2 regions of the Paenibacillus sp. SAFN-117 genome follow, and region 2 is predicted to be linked to the other one. Evidence: riboswitches for the same ligand, from Rfam matches in the RefSeq annotation. Region 2 holds a riboswitch; the other holds the start of a gene.
What was found. Region 2 has a riboswitch for cyclic di-GMP ahead of ACTHRH_RS13900 (EAL domain-containing protein). Riboswitches for the same ligand answer to the same signal wherever they lie in the genome.
Positions count from the first base shown of each region.

Region 1: linked by a shared signal. The riboswitch ahead of ACTHRH_RS06855 (hypothetical protein) and the one ahead of ACTHRH_RS13900 (EAL domain-containing protein) in region 2 are both predicted to bind cyclic di-GMP.

Region 1 covers NZ_JBQCLK010000007.1:112,736-120,010, forward strand. The annotation lists gene ACTHRH_RS06845 (putative bifunctional diguanylate cyclase/phosphodiesterase) at 1-2,044, shown strand, start outside; gene ACTHRH_RS06850 (hypothetical protein) at 2,122-2,304, opposite strand; cyclic di-GMP riboswitch class II at 2,513-2,595, shown strand; gene ACTHRH_RS06855 (hypothetical protein) at 3,009-3,401, shown strand; gene ACTHRH_RS06860 (polysaccharide biosynthesis protein) at 4,286-6,103, shown strand; gene ACTHRH_RS06865 (YveK family protein) at 6,118-6,876, shown strand; gene ACTHRH_RS06870 (CpsD/CapB family tyrosine-protein kinase) at 6,851-7,275, shown strand, end outside.
Region 2 covers NZ_JBQCLK010000019.1:49,126-56,400, forward strand. The annotation lists gene ACTHRH_RS13860 (phosphotransferase family protein) at 1-479, shown strand, start outside; gene ACTHRH_RS13865 (delta-aminolevulinic acid dehydratase) at 686-1,249, shown strand; gene ACTHRH_RS13870 (GNAT family N-acetyltransferase) at 1,417-1,944, shown strand; gene ACTHRH_RS13875 (class I SAM-dependent methyltransferase) at 2,070-2,618, opposite strand; gene ACTHRH_RS13880 (helix-turn-helix transcriptional regulator) at 2,867-3,070, shown strand; gene ACTHRH_RS13885 (hypothetical protein) at 3,067-3,279, shown strand; gene ACTHRH_RS13890 (GGDEF domain-containing protein) at 3,523-4,317, opposite strand; gene ACTHRH_RS13895 (hypothetical protein) at 4,320-4,667, opposite strand; gene ACTHRH_RS13900 (EAL domain-containing protein) at 4,687-5,493, opposite strand; cyclic di-GMP riboswitch class I at 5,474-5,560, opposite strand; partial or broken gene ACTHRH_RS13905 (AraC family transcriptional regulator) at 5,825-6,013, shown strand; gene ACTHRH_RS13910 (DUF2269 family protein) at 6,169-6,519, shown strand; gene ACTHRH_RS13915 (PAS domain S-box protein) at 6,700-7,275, opposite strand, start outside.

The DNA.
Region 1 (7,275 bases), on a different contig from region 2:
CTATCTGCTGGGCTGGAGTTCCAAGGGAATCGAGAAGCTTTATTATGTGGAGCATCCGCAAAATGCCAAATATTTATACCCGATCTACGGTGAGTTCCAATTTCTGATCGCGGTAGTTCTTGTAATCTTTTTGTGCAGCTTGATCCTTTGTCTCGTTATCAGCCGTTCCGTAATCAATCGTCATATGCGCTTTTTCTTCCTGGTCTTCTGCGTTGTCTCCTTCCTGGCAGGAATAGTAGGAGTCTTTAACCTGGCAGAGGACAAGGGATTGTATCCGAGCGGGATTGCGGTGATGATATTCTCCATTACGATCTTCGCCGTCTATAACCGGATGAACGCAAATACGATACAGGATATGAATACGGAATTACTAGGGCAGAAGGAATTTCTGCGCAAGATGATCGATATGAATCCCAACTATATTTATGCGAAGGATTCGCAGGGAAATTTCTCCCTGGCTAATCTGGCCATGGCCCGCTTGTATGGCAAAAGTCCGGACGAACTGATCGGCTGCAATGAGAGGGAGTTGTCCGCCATTAGCGGCTCTTCCTCTTTCGGTATCTGGGATCGCGACCGCCGGCTTCTGGAAGGAATGGAGGAAACCGTCGGCCTGGAGGAGAAGTTTGTAGACGCGCAAGGTCATTTGAAATGGGTCCGGGTCTCCAAGATGCCGATCCATACCAGCGGGGGCAAGCAGCTTCTCTGTATCGCAACGGATATAACAGACTACAAGAGATACCAAGAGCAAATTATAAATCTGGCGTATCATGATTCATTGACCGGGCTGCCTAACCGGCTGCTGTATAACAATCGGTTGGCAGAAGCGATCACCACCTCGGAGCCGGGGCGGCTCGCGGTGATGTTCCTCGATCTGGACCGGTTCAAGCTGATCAACGATACGTTCAACCATACTACGGGGGACCTGCTCCTTAAGCTTGTAGCCGAACGGCTGCAGAAGTGTCTGCGGCCATCGGATACCGTATCGCGGCGTGGAGGGGATGAATTCAATATTATATTGAAGGATGCCACCCGGGAGGATGCTATACAAATTGCCAATGCCATTCTAAATGTATTCGATAAGCCTTATTGGCTGGACGGTCTTGAGCTTTATGTCTCAACCAGCATAGGGATAAGCATATACCCGGAGGACGGGGATGATGTCGAAACGCTGATTCGAAATGCGGATACCGCGATGTACCGCGCTAAGGAAAAGGGGAAAAATCATTATCAGTTCTATACGCCGGATATGAACGAAACGAACATGAGGAGAGTGCTGCTCGAGAAGGAAATGCATAAAGCATTGGAGAAAGGGGGATTCGAGTCGTGTATGGTGGTCTATCAGCCGCAGGTAAATGTCGCCACCGGTTTACTGACGGGAGTGGAAGCACTTCTGCGGTGGGATCATCGGGAATTAGGAATTATTTCTCCTTCTGAATTCATCCCGATCGCGGAGGAAAGCGGGCTGATTGTTCCGTTAGGGAAGTGGGCGCTGCGAATGGCTTGTTTGCAAAATGTAGCCTGGCGGAAAGCCGGTTACCTGCCTGTTCGGGTATCCGTTAATTTGTCCCCCCGCCAATTCCGGGATGAACGATTGATGGGGATGATTGAAGAGGTGCTGGAGGAGACAGGTATGGATCCTGCGTGCCTCGAGCTGGAAATAACGGAAAATATGGCGGTGCAGGGTGCCGACTACTTCGTGCGCAAACTGGCGGAGCTGAGAAGTCTCGGGGTGCAGCTTTCCATTGATGATTTCGGGACAGGCTATTCGTCCCTCAGCTATCTTAATAAGCTGCCTGTGCATAAGCTTAAGATTGACCGGTCGTTCATCCGGGATCTGAACACAAGTGTTGAGAATGCTGAAATCATTACCAGCATCATATCCATGGCCCATAAATTGAACCTTAAGGTAATAGCCGAAGGTGTGGAAACCGAAGAGCAGTTGAATTGGCTGGCGGGGAATGGCTGTGACGAAATCCAGGGATTTCTGATCAGCCGGCCTTTGCAGGCCGCCCAGCTGGAACGGAAGGGGATGTTAAGGCGCTGAGCGCGCCATCCCCTTGCCGAGTTTCCATAAGGAAAGCAATGCAGATGCAGTCGTCTGGTCCTATATAAGGAGCCGGATCAGATGACTGCTTGGTCGGAAGAATGCTGATACGTATCGGAGCTGGCCACTTCCTCCCTGGTGATTCGGTCCACAACCCGGTAATTCCAGCCCAGGAAGTTGAGAAGCGCCTTTTTGTGATTGCTTTCCATCATCGTGATCCACATTCCACGGTTGGTATGGCCCACTGTTAGCTTTTGCAATACATATCTCTTCACTTTGGATCACCGCTCCATCTCTGTAATGATAATGCCTTGACCATCCTAAGTATATGACAGCTTGATAGAAGAGTATGTCACGCAAAAAAAGTTAAAATTTTTAATTAAATTCCTCATAATTCGACAAAAATTGTTTCCGATTTGCTATATAATGGAGACAACTGTTAAAATAATGTATAACTTAATATCCTTTACCTGATTGGGAGTTTTGAAGTCTATTCTGTATCTGGGCACTTGGAATAGATGGAGCTAGTAGTGCAACCGACCATCTTTTGTCATATATCATGACGAAAGATGGTTTTTTGTTTCAAAGGGGCAAACAAGCTTTAGTTCGTATGTCCTTGAAGCATGGGGAAAGGAATTAAGTAGAAGGTTTGGAACGCCTTTATCATCGGATTTCAACTCCTGTGGTAATTCATTCATAAATTGTATAAGGAATCTGAGGATTAACTTAAGATGGGACGTCCGAACCTGGCGTGAAGTATTAATTAGCCGCTGCTTAATCAAGAATGAACCGATCCCTTAGGCTGCTGCCGTTCTCTATAAAGAGAGCGGATCGCTTATCCCGGCTGTACATAGGGCAGAAAATTTAGAGCGAGACCGGCAGACAGGGCAACGGGTTGTGAAATCAAGCAGGCAGGCATAGCTTCATCCGCAGTAAAAGGACAAAAGGAACAGAAGGTGAGATGATGAATAGAAAGTGTACCATCCCGGGGTGTGACAAGCCGTTGAAGGCGAGAGGGCTATGCTCTATGCATCACCAGAGATGGTGGAGAAATGGCGATCCGTTAGTGCTGAAACAGCAAATCATGAAGATTTGCAAAGTGAAGGACTGCGGGGAGCCGGCCAAATGCAAAGGCTATTGTTCTGTACATTATGCCAGATGGAGAAAGCATGGCGATCCGAATCATGTGCGTGAAGTTATCCGTATATGTACGGTCGAGAACTGCGGCAAAAAACATCGGGCCAGAGGTCTATGCGCTTCCCATTACCAAATCTGGGCCAGGAACAGAGACCTGCTTAAATCAGGAGACAGCAATAAAATCAATTTTCGGAAATTGCTTTATCGAAACATGCCTTAGAGGCATGTTTTTTTGTTTGGAAACGCTGCTGAATGTCTGGTCCCCGAATAGCATCCGGGATAGGAATCTAACAATTGGGCTCCATTTTGTGGGATTATGTTGGCTGCGAAGACGTCTTTGAGAAGACTTATGTAAAGTTCTTATTAATTTAATAAGATTACTCAACAATTTTCTACATGGATTTAAGACAACGCAGTCACAGGTTTTCAACAAAAAACGTGACTAACGCTCTACGATTTATGGATTTTTCGATTAATTATTGATGGGAACACATCCTAGTTTATGCCAGCGGAACTAATTTCTATCGGAGCTACTATAGTCTGTTTGTAGCTTGTGAGCTTTTTATTCCCTATGTATAATCTTGGAAATAAAGCGGTTGTTAGCTCTCCGGTCGAGCTAATTAGGTCGAACCGGATAGCATGGTCCCGGACAAGCCGACATCTGTTGACAAGAGACAACAAGGCAGGGAGGCCATTCCGGTTAATCTCTTTGTAGAGAATTAACGGTCTGGCCAGGAAGCAGTCTGTGAGTAAGCTCCTTCAGAAAGTCCCTCGGGCATGAACGCCGGAAGAGATTGTTATGAAATGGCATGGATTCGACAGCATCTTTGAAAGGATACCTACGGAATCTCTTGTTGGAACACAACTTCGATCCGTCTGCGGCGGCGACGAGCGGCATGTCCGACGACTGCCGGTTAGTAGTATGAACCGGGAGAATGGTTGCGGAATGAAGGATTTCATTCGGGACACTAATAGGGTCCTAAGAATCAACTTTAGGAGATTAAGACGAATTTTGCGGCATGTCTGTTTCTTGTTGTCGGTTTTGGTTAATAACAACACTGCAGGATCTTCTTTATGAAAAAGCTCCTAAGGAGGGATTAGGGATTGAGTTATTCAAAAAGATTGATACTGCTGATGGGTATCGATTCTGTCATCGTCATCTTCGCGATTTACGTAAGCAATTATGTTGCGTCATCTTCCTTCAGCCCATTCTCCTACACACTGGCGGTTAGCGCAGCAACTTTGTTTACATGCCATCATTTGTTTGCCTATAGGTACAAGCTGTACAAAAAGGTGTGGAGATACGCAAGCGTCATGGAGCTGCTCTCGATTTTCAAAGCGGTTACTTTCTCTGCAGCGATCACGATGCTGGTTCAGGGACTGCTGGCCGGACAAATTTACTGGAAGATCATGCTCATTACCTGGATGATGCACATGATCCTGATCGGCGGACTTCGCTTCTCCTGGAGGATGTACCGCGACAAATTTGTCCATAGAATAGGCAACCGCAAGCGAACCTTGATTGTCGGAGCCGGTTCCGCCGGGACGCTGGTAGCCAGACAGCTGATGCAGAACCCGGATGTGGAGCTCTATCCGCTGGCATTCATCGATGACGATGAGACGAAGCATCGGTTCGAGATTGCAGGCTTGCCGGTGCTTGGCGGGCGGGACAAAATCAGGGAAACGGTGGACAAGCTCTCCATTACGAATATCGTTATCGCCATACCGTCATTGAAGAAGAGAGAATTGAACGAAATCGTTCAGGAATGCAGCCGGACTGGCGCCAAGGTACAGATTATTCCTATGTTCGAGGATTTGGTAGAGGGCAAGGTATCCGTCAATGAGATGCGCGATGTTCAAGTCGAGGATTTGCTGGGCAGGGATCCGGTAGAGCTGGATACGGAATCGATCCGCAAATATATTACGGGCAGCACGGTTCTGGTTACCGGGGCCGGGGGCTCAATCGGCTCCGAGATTTGCCGACAGCTTGCGGTTTTCTCTCCAAGAAAGCTGATTCTGCTCGGACACGGCGAGAACAGCATCTATACGATTGAGATGGAGCTGCGCTCCATTGTGGGAGATTCGATAGAGTTAATTACCGAAATTGCCGACATTCAGGATCGGGCCAAGATGTTCAGAATCATGAGGATGCATAAGCCCAGGGTTGTGTTCCATGCGGCGGCGCATAAGCATGTTCCGTTAATGGAACGGAATCCCGAAGAATCGATCAAGAACAATATTATAGGCACGAAAAACACGGCGGAGGCCAGTCATGAGGCAGGGGTGGAAACCTTCGTCATGATCTCCACGGATAAAGCCGTCAATCCGACCAGCGTCATGGGAGCGTCCAAACGGATTGCCGAAATGATCATTCAAGAGCTGGATGGCCGCAGCCGTACCCGGTTCGTGGCGGTCCGTTTCGGCAATGTGCTGGGAAGCCGCGGGAGCGTCATTCCCCTCTTCAAGGAACAAATTCGCAAGGGAGGTCCTGTAACCGTTACTCATCCCGATATGGTCCGGTACTTTATGACCATTCCCGAAGCCAGCCGTCTCGTCCTGCAGGCCGGAGCACTCGCCCGGGGAGGGGAGATTTTCGTCCTGGACATGGGGAAACCGGTGAAAATCGTCGACCTCGCAACGAATCTGATCAAGCTGTCGGGCTATGATCTGGACGAGATCGGCATCCAGTTCAGCGGGATGCGCCCGGGGGAGAAGCTGTTTGAAGAGCTTCTTAACGAGAATGAAGTTCATGAGGAGCAGGTCCATCCCAAGATCTATATCGGCAAAGCTACTTTGAGCGATGAGATGGCGGAGATTACCGAGATTCTGCAGCATTATGAGAAGTGGGACCGGCTGGTGATTCAGGATAGGCTGCTGCAGTTGGCCAATCGAAAGCAAACCAAGAAACTAATTGTGGTGTAAGGGAAAGGAGCAACATGGAACTAGAGATCCGCGATTACATTCGGGTAATTGGCAAACGAATCTGGTGGCTTGTCGGGATAGTCTTGTTGGCTACGATCATTACCGGAGTGGTCAGCTACTTCTTTCTGAAGCCGGTGTATCAGGCTTCCACCAAAATAATTGTGAATAAAACGAATTCATCCGCTTCCTTGGAGCAATTGGGACTAAGCGAAATCAATTTCCATATCAAGATTATCGATACCTACAAAGAAATTATTAAATCTCCCTATATTATGGAGATAGTCGCGAAGGAACAGGAACAGCTTGGAGTGACGGCTGGGGAGTTGATCCGCAGAGTGAAGGTCAGCTCGGTCAACAACACCCAGGTGATGACTGTATCGATTACAGACGGTTCCCACGAAAGAGCGGTTCAACTGGTGAATGCGATTTCTCACGTCTTCGAAAGGGAAATTGTGAATCTTATGTCCGTAGACAATGTTTCCATTCTGAGTGAAGCCAAGCCGCAGAGTCATCCGTCTCCTATCAAGCCTAACGTGAAAATGAATATTGCCATCAGCTTCGTCGTTTCGCTAATGGCGGCCCTAGGGCTGATATTCCTTCTTGAATACCTCGATGACCGGATCCGGACAGAAAAAGATGTTCACCATCATCTGGGTCTGCCGGTACTGTCTATCATTAATAAAATGAAACCGGAAGATGTTATTAATGTGGCTTCTTCCGCCATTCCCAAACAGGCAGGTGAGCCGCATGTCACGCTTGGACAGCAAGAATAGACCGATTATAGCCGATATCAACAAGAAGTCACCGATTTCTGAAGCTTATCGGACGCTGCGGACGAATATCGATTTTTCGTCGATCGATCATCAAATACAAGTCATTATGGTTACCTCGCCTGGGCCAGGAGAAGGAAAATCGACGACGACGGCCAATCTGGCCACAGTGTATGCACAGGCTGAGAAGAAAGTATTGGTCATCGATGCGGATTTACGCAAGCCGACGATGCACCAGACCTTCGTCAAGACCAATCGATGGGGATTAACGAGCGTATTGGCCGGGCAGTCCCCGTTCGCCAAAGTGATTGCGAAAACGCATATAGACAATCTGGATCTGCTCACCTCCGGGCCGGTTCCGCCCAATCCGTCGGAGATGCTCTCCTCCAAGAGATTGAGCGC
Region 2 (7,275 bases):
TGCAGCTTCCCAGGTATGATTTTATCCATTACTTTTTTTCCGGAGTAGGCGAACACTCAGACCTGAGCCAAGCATTAAATGCTCTTGTTGAAATAACCCCAATCAAGCAGGACCGTATTATTCACGGTGATCTTCACCTGATGAACATTCTGGAGAACAACGGCCGATACACCGTCATAGATTGGACGAACGGGCAATTGGGAGACCCCAGATATGATTTTGCTTGGGCGCTTACCCTGCAGAAAATATACATTTCGGAGCGTTATGCGAATCTATTTCGTTCCGCTTATCTAACGATCATTGAGATTCCTCCAGGAGAGCTTGGAGCTTATGAAGCGCTGGCTTGTCTTAGATGGATGCTGCTTAGTAGAAACGGTGGGGCTCCTGCCGGACCTAAAATAATGGAGCGGGTAAGAAGTTTGGTTGCAAACCATTCCGTTCTTAAAGGGTTGGAGTTTAGTGGTATTTCGACATTATAAAATATATGGATAAATTCTCCTGACGATTTGATTTTTCTATTTTTCTATCTTAATGTACATATAAACGATAAGTGCAAAACAGGAGGAAATTGTAATGATGACAACAAATTAACGTAATGCTTCTTCCTTTGCCGGCAACGCCCGCGGTCCTCCATAGAAGTATGCCTGTATATTCAAAATAAACCTAAACTATGGAGGGATTGGAAATGAGTAAACCGGTAATGAATGTTGCGTTGGTATGCGGACCGGATAGTGATATGGAAACGCAGGCCATCAGAGCGACTCTCGAATGTTTTGGCGCAAGAGTATTTACTTATTGGATTGGCCGGCCGAATGATTTGATCTCCGTACTATCAGGCGAAGATCTCTATGCGGATACCGACATGATTATTCTCAGTTTCCACGGCGATGAAGGCAAGCTTCTCATGCCGGAATTGGGTGAGAGCGTCTATGAAGAAGGAGAGCCGCGGGGAGACTTTGGTCCGGAAGAGGTGCTGCGCTATGCGAAGCTGGACGGGAAAATCGTCTTTGGCAATGGCTGCTCACTAGGTGACCGGGCATTGGCCGAAGCATTCCTGGAGCGCGGCTGCCGGATCTATATCGGCCCGGATGATTATCCGGACGGCAGTTCGGCTCTTATGTTCATGCTGCGGCTTTTCTATGAAATGATTCAGAACGGGAAGAGCGTAAGAGAGGCTTACGAGCTTGCCTCGGCTATGGATGAAGAAGTATCTATGTACCAAATCTATGAAAGCTCTGTGGATGACTGAGACATCCGATGCAGCCACGCGTGTGTAACTAAGAGGGGAGTTGGTTCCCCTCTTTTTCCGTTCGGGAAGGGGTGCGGAGGCCGTTATGCAGCGGCAAATTTCACGAGCTACATGGTTGAATCGATGTTTGATTCCAAAAGGGATGGCAACTCAAAGGAGGGATCGCTATGGAGACCGTATGTCTGGTGAAGCCGAGTATGGAATATCGCGATGAATATCTCGATTTTTATAAGGATTGGCAATCTGGCGGCGAACCTATGGTTCCGTGGGTGATACGCAGAGATCCATCGGACTTTGAAGGGATGCTCCAATTTCTGCTTGAGAATGAAAAACAGGAGAATCCCCCTGACCATTGGGTTCCGAGCTCAACCTATTGGCTAGTGTCCGACAATAAGAAGGTGATAGGGGCTGTTAATATCAGACACGGCTTAACGGAGAAGTTACTCCATCGCGGCGGCCACATTGGTTACGGGATTCGTCCGTCGGAGAGAAGGAAGGGTTATGCGACCGTATTACTGTTCCTGGCCCTGGAGAAAGCTAAAGAGCTTGGCATTAAGCAAGCCCTTGTCGTATGTGATGAGGGGAATATAGCTTCCGAGAAAACGATACTCAAAAACGGCGGAATCCCGGACTTCAGCTTTACGGAGGAAGATGGCAATGTCATCAAAAGATTTTGGATAGAAATCGGATCATAGGTAAGATCAAGATCGACCCGGAGTTTAACAGCGGGGGAAGCCTCTTCGTTGCCGTTGGCAATCCTATTAAATTCAGCGTAGGTTCTCGCCTACATCACGCGGTACAAGTAAATAACAGATTTCAACTATATTTTCCGAAGTCCCCTATTTCCTTTTGAGTTAGAGTATCGATCACTTTTTTTGATGGCCATGAAAACAAAATAATCTTCGATTTCCCAAACCTTAACTCCGCCAAAGATGGAAATCAGTTTGTTTCTGTACCACTCTTTTCTCTTGGTCACCATATACATCCTGCCCTCTAGAGCGAGCCGGTTAAATCCTTTTTCGATAAACATTTTTGGCACGGCAAAATCGGCATGATAAGGCGGGTGGCAAATGATTTTGGTAAAGTCATTATGCCGGATACCGGAAAAACCGTCGCTGTGGGCAATGTGTACACCGGAAACCTCATTGGCCGCCGCATTTTCTTTGGCGGTTTCGATAGCCTGTTCATCGTTGTCCACCATAACTACATTTTCTGGACGGACCAGTTTGGCCGCCAATAAGCCCACAACTCCATAACCGCAGCCTAAATCGCATATTTTATCGTCTTTTTCAAATTCAATGACCGACAGCATGGCCAGAGTTCCGTTGTCCACCGTTCGCGGAGAGAAGAGCCCGGCACGAGTCTTCAAATTTTAACTTATCCCCTTGATGGTTGTTGTAATCATTTAAGAAAGTTCCTTTCAGAATATGTCTAATCATAAATCTACAATAATTTCAAAAAAAGCCCAATGGTAATATTGTATTTACAACGAAAAAGTACCATAAGCTTGGGAGAAAGCTGTAAGAAATGTATAAACAATTTGACATTTTGGTTAAAGAGTATTACGATAATCAATGTAAAAACTTTTTTACATTTTCATCGAGGTGATTCCTTACATTGAAGAATAATATCAGGGATATTAGAAAAACGATGAGAATATCCCAGGAGGAGCTCGCAAACAAGTGTGGAGTTACAAGACAAACTATCAACGCCATCGAAAACGATAAGTACGATCCTTCACTTTCCCTTGCTTTTAAATTGGCTATTCATCTCGGAACAAAGGTTGATCAATTATTTATATACGAGGAGGACTCCCTATGAAACTACTGCGTAAGGCGGATGAGATGGAAAGATACCAGAGCGATAAATCGGCAAGGAATGCTTTCGTATTTTTTACCGTGGCCTTATTGGCTTGGTCCTTAACCAACTTCTTTACTGTAGGTAAAACGGGATGGGAATTTACCATCTTATTGGGAGGGAATGTCGTTTTCTTCGGGTCGAGGGTTTTCTACAAGAGAAAAATGCAGTGATCGAGGAGCGGGTCTTGGGATTGGTTGATTTGACCAACCGTTGTTACTATGTTTACAAGGTCTGCACTGGCCGAATCGTACAAAGGAAAATTTCAGTATTGGCATAACTTGAGCAGCCGGTGCGTCAATCTCCGAAAAAAAAACCGGGACAGCCTGAGGAGGCATTCCCGGTTGCATTTCGCTTTCCTTATCGGATACATTCGAATGCACTAAGGCCAGACTATGCGGCAGGCGCTCAAGCGGTTACCTCCGGCCCGCATAGTCGATCTTCGCTTGCGTGGACAGCATGCTTGCCTTGGAAATCAACTCGCGGAAGGTCATTTGTCCGAATTCCGGCACAACCCGTTCGTTCACCCAGCCGGTATCGGCCGAGACGCTGGCCCTGCCGACCGATTGACCGCAGGAGAGCTGATCGATAATTCGCTGCACTTCTTCATCGGATTTCTGCGTAATAATGGCAAATTCGTCTCCGGCATAGCGGCTTATGTAATCGCCCGGTCCGAACAGCGACTTCAGCTTGTTCGAAAATTCACGGATCATGTCGTCACCGACCGGATGCCCGAACCGCTTGTTTACTTCGCCGAAGCGGTTCAGATCGATGAACAGCAGCTGGAAGGACCGACCGCTCGCGAGCAGCTCCTCTCCTATCACATGAATATAGGAGGAACCATACAGCTGTGTTAGCGAATCGTACCATTCGGACAGCCGGGTAGTCAGAGACTCTCGTGTGACGATGCCAACGAGCTCTCCTTGCCGGAGGACAATCAGTCGTTCAATCCTGTTTTGTTCCATCAGCAGAAGCGCATCCCATACGAAAACATGCTCCGGGACGCAGATCGGGTTAGGCGTCATTGCGTCGGCCACGATCCGGTTCGGATGCGCGGTCCGGACGTCTCGAGAGGTAATGATTCCGACAACTTCTCTTGCTTCAACGACGACCAGCGAGCCGATTTTTAGTTCGGACATTAGCTGCGAAGCGTACCATACGCTCTTTCCAAGCGAAACGCTGTGAACCGGCGAAGTCATCACATCGGCCACTTTCAACTCATATCCACCTCCCGATGCACGGCTATCTCGATCTTTAGCTCCGAACGAAGCACCATCGAATCGCTGAGCAGGTTTTCCACCTCCTCCAAAATAATGCCGATGAGCACTTTCTTTTCCAGCATTTGCAACAGCGAGTTACGCACCAGAACGGCTTCCACTCGGGGGTGCTCCAGTTCGATGATGGAGAATTGTTCGGGAGACAGTGCTTCCGCCATACGGCGTGCGGCTTCCGGACCAATCGGCGCCCTTTTTCCGATAATGAGCATGTCCTGCATCGGAGGCATTTCAAATTCGGAAAATTTCAATGAAAGCATAGCTCTTTTGGAATAATTCGTCCTCATGTCCAATGTCATAACTCCCTTAATCTTCGATTGAGCGAAACGAGGTCGGTGGACGACCCGGCAGAGGGCCGGGCTTCGCCAGCAGATAGCCTTGGCCGAAGGGAACGCCTAGCTTGCAGGATTGCCGCAAATCCTCAATCTCTTCGATTCCTTCCAGAATCAGATTAGATTCGTCTCCGCAGAAATCAACGAAGAACTTTAACAATTTTTGCTTCTGTTTGCTGAAGAGCAGGTGCTTGGCAAAGAAACGATCCATCTTGATAAAGTCGGGGCCGATTTCCACGATTCTCTTCAAGGTGGTTGCCCCTTCTCCAACGTCATCGAGCGCAACCAGGAAGCCGCAATCCCGCAGCAGATGGATGTTTCTCAGAAATTGCCCGGTGTCCCAGTCGTCCATCTCCGAGATGGCTTCATTAATTTCGAATACGATATTGTGGGCGTACTTTCCGTACCGCTGCATGAGCTTAAATATGAATCTGGTAAATCGATCCGAAGATAAGGTCGAAGGGAATACGTTCACGAACAGGTGCTGATCGGATTCCACCCTCCCTGGATCAGCAAAGCACGCGGAAATTGCATTATAAATGGAAAGGGTGTCCAGCGTGAACAGCATATTATGTCTTGCAGCGGCCCGGAACAGCCGATCGATTCTTGGTTCCGTTGAGCAGCGGATTAAAGCTTCATAGCCAATCGTCTTGTGGGTATGAAGATGGCAGATCGGCTGGAACTCGTGATATAAATCTTCTTGTTTGATAAGAGCTTGTGTGGATGGCATGACTAATTTCCTTTCCGGATAGAACGACCATTTCGGCAACCCGGCCGCCATAGAAAGCAGATCCTTAGGCCCGTAGGTTTTGCGTCCCAATTTTTCAAGAGGTTTGCGATTATCGTACTGAGCATACCCGTCGAAAGGACCATTAGCAATCCTTTGTACCTATTATCAAATTCGCCATCAAGCGACAGATTCCTACAAAACATGTGTTCTTTTTTCAAAATTTAACCATTCTGCCGTTTTTGTTTGAAAAAATAGTTTGTAAGGCCTATAAAACCTGGCGGCAGGGATTTGTTTTTATGGACTTATAATCGGAAAAAAGAACTTCTGACGCACTATCTCGTTGAGCCGAAGCTTCCTTCCCAAATTATCCAGCATTGAAAGGCAAAAAATACAGCAGGCACGCGATATAATGTTGGAGCGTATGGCAAATCCCCCCTCGCTGCTCGAATTATCCCGTATGATTGGCATTAACGACAACAAATTAAAAATTGGTTTTAAAGAACTATATGGAACGACCGTATTTGGTTATTTGAGGGAAAAGCGTCTAGAAAAAGCCTTGAATCTTATTCGGTCGTATTCTAAAAAATATAATATGAGGAACTTCTCAAGTCTAATAGTTTATCACGAATTGGTTTGGGGGAGGGGTTCACATATCGCCGCTTTTCGTATACTTTACGTTCTCAGGATCAAGCTTTCCAGTCATATCGGCAAGCTTCCGCTGTATGGTTGGCACTTGAATTAAAATATGCACATCAAGGCGTTGAGAAACTGAATAAGGCGGCCACTATTGGTTGGATCGCTTTATTGCTTACAGGATTATTGATGGGATGGATCAACCCGTCACTGTTTCAGATGTTGTGGTTCGACACATCCATTGCTTTGTTCGTAGTTTTCAGCCTTTACTCGGAAATGGTTATCGGACCTAAAATGAAAACTATGCATGAAATGATCAGAACCTGTGAAAGTGAAGAGATTCCGCAACAATATAAAATCTTGTCTAGTAAACTGACTCCTTATGATTGGTTTTGTAAACTACTCGTCGTTGCCATTATCATATTGATGGCGTTAAAACCGTAAATGAAAAGCAGTGGAGCAGGGTAAATGCCCTACGTAAAGTATATAGTTAGTGGGCATATCGTTGAGATACGGAAGAAAAGATTTGTCTCCAGGGTCCTGAATTCACCCGTGCATATATAACCCAGTTAGCAAATCACTTTGGGGCGTTCTTAGCCGCGCAACCTGAACTTTTTATAACTCCTAGGGCGGCAAAATAATTTCGACGGTCGTTCCCCGGCCTACTTCACTGTCAATTTGAAGGGTTCCTTTATGCTCCTTGATAATTTTGTAGCAGATCATTAACCCGAGGCCGGTCCCCTTCTCCTTTAAACTGTAGAATGGTTCGCCCAAGCGGGCGATTCTGTTCTGCGGTATGCCGCAGCCGGAGTCCGCCACTTGAACCGAAACGAAATCCCCGGACCGCCTCACCTTCATGGCAATTTGTCCGCCCTGGGGCATCGCCTCAATCGCATTTTTGATAATATTGATGAAAACTTGCTTAAGCTGGTTTTCTTCGCATTCGACGAGCAAGTCACTAGAGTCCGATTCCACTGAAATCTGTACATTATGCATCGTTGCAAGCGGATACAAGAATGAAGAAACCTGCCGTATCAAAGCTTCCAAATTTCTCTTTTCCATCCTGATGGTTTGCGGCCTGGCTACAGTCAAGAGCTGGTCGGTAATGGACTCCATTTGCTCGATTTCGGACAGCATGACTTCCAGATACCAGATGTTCGTCGTGGTTGTAGCAGATTGCAGCAAGCTTAGGAAGCCTTT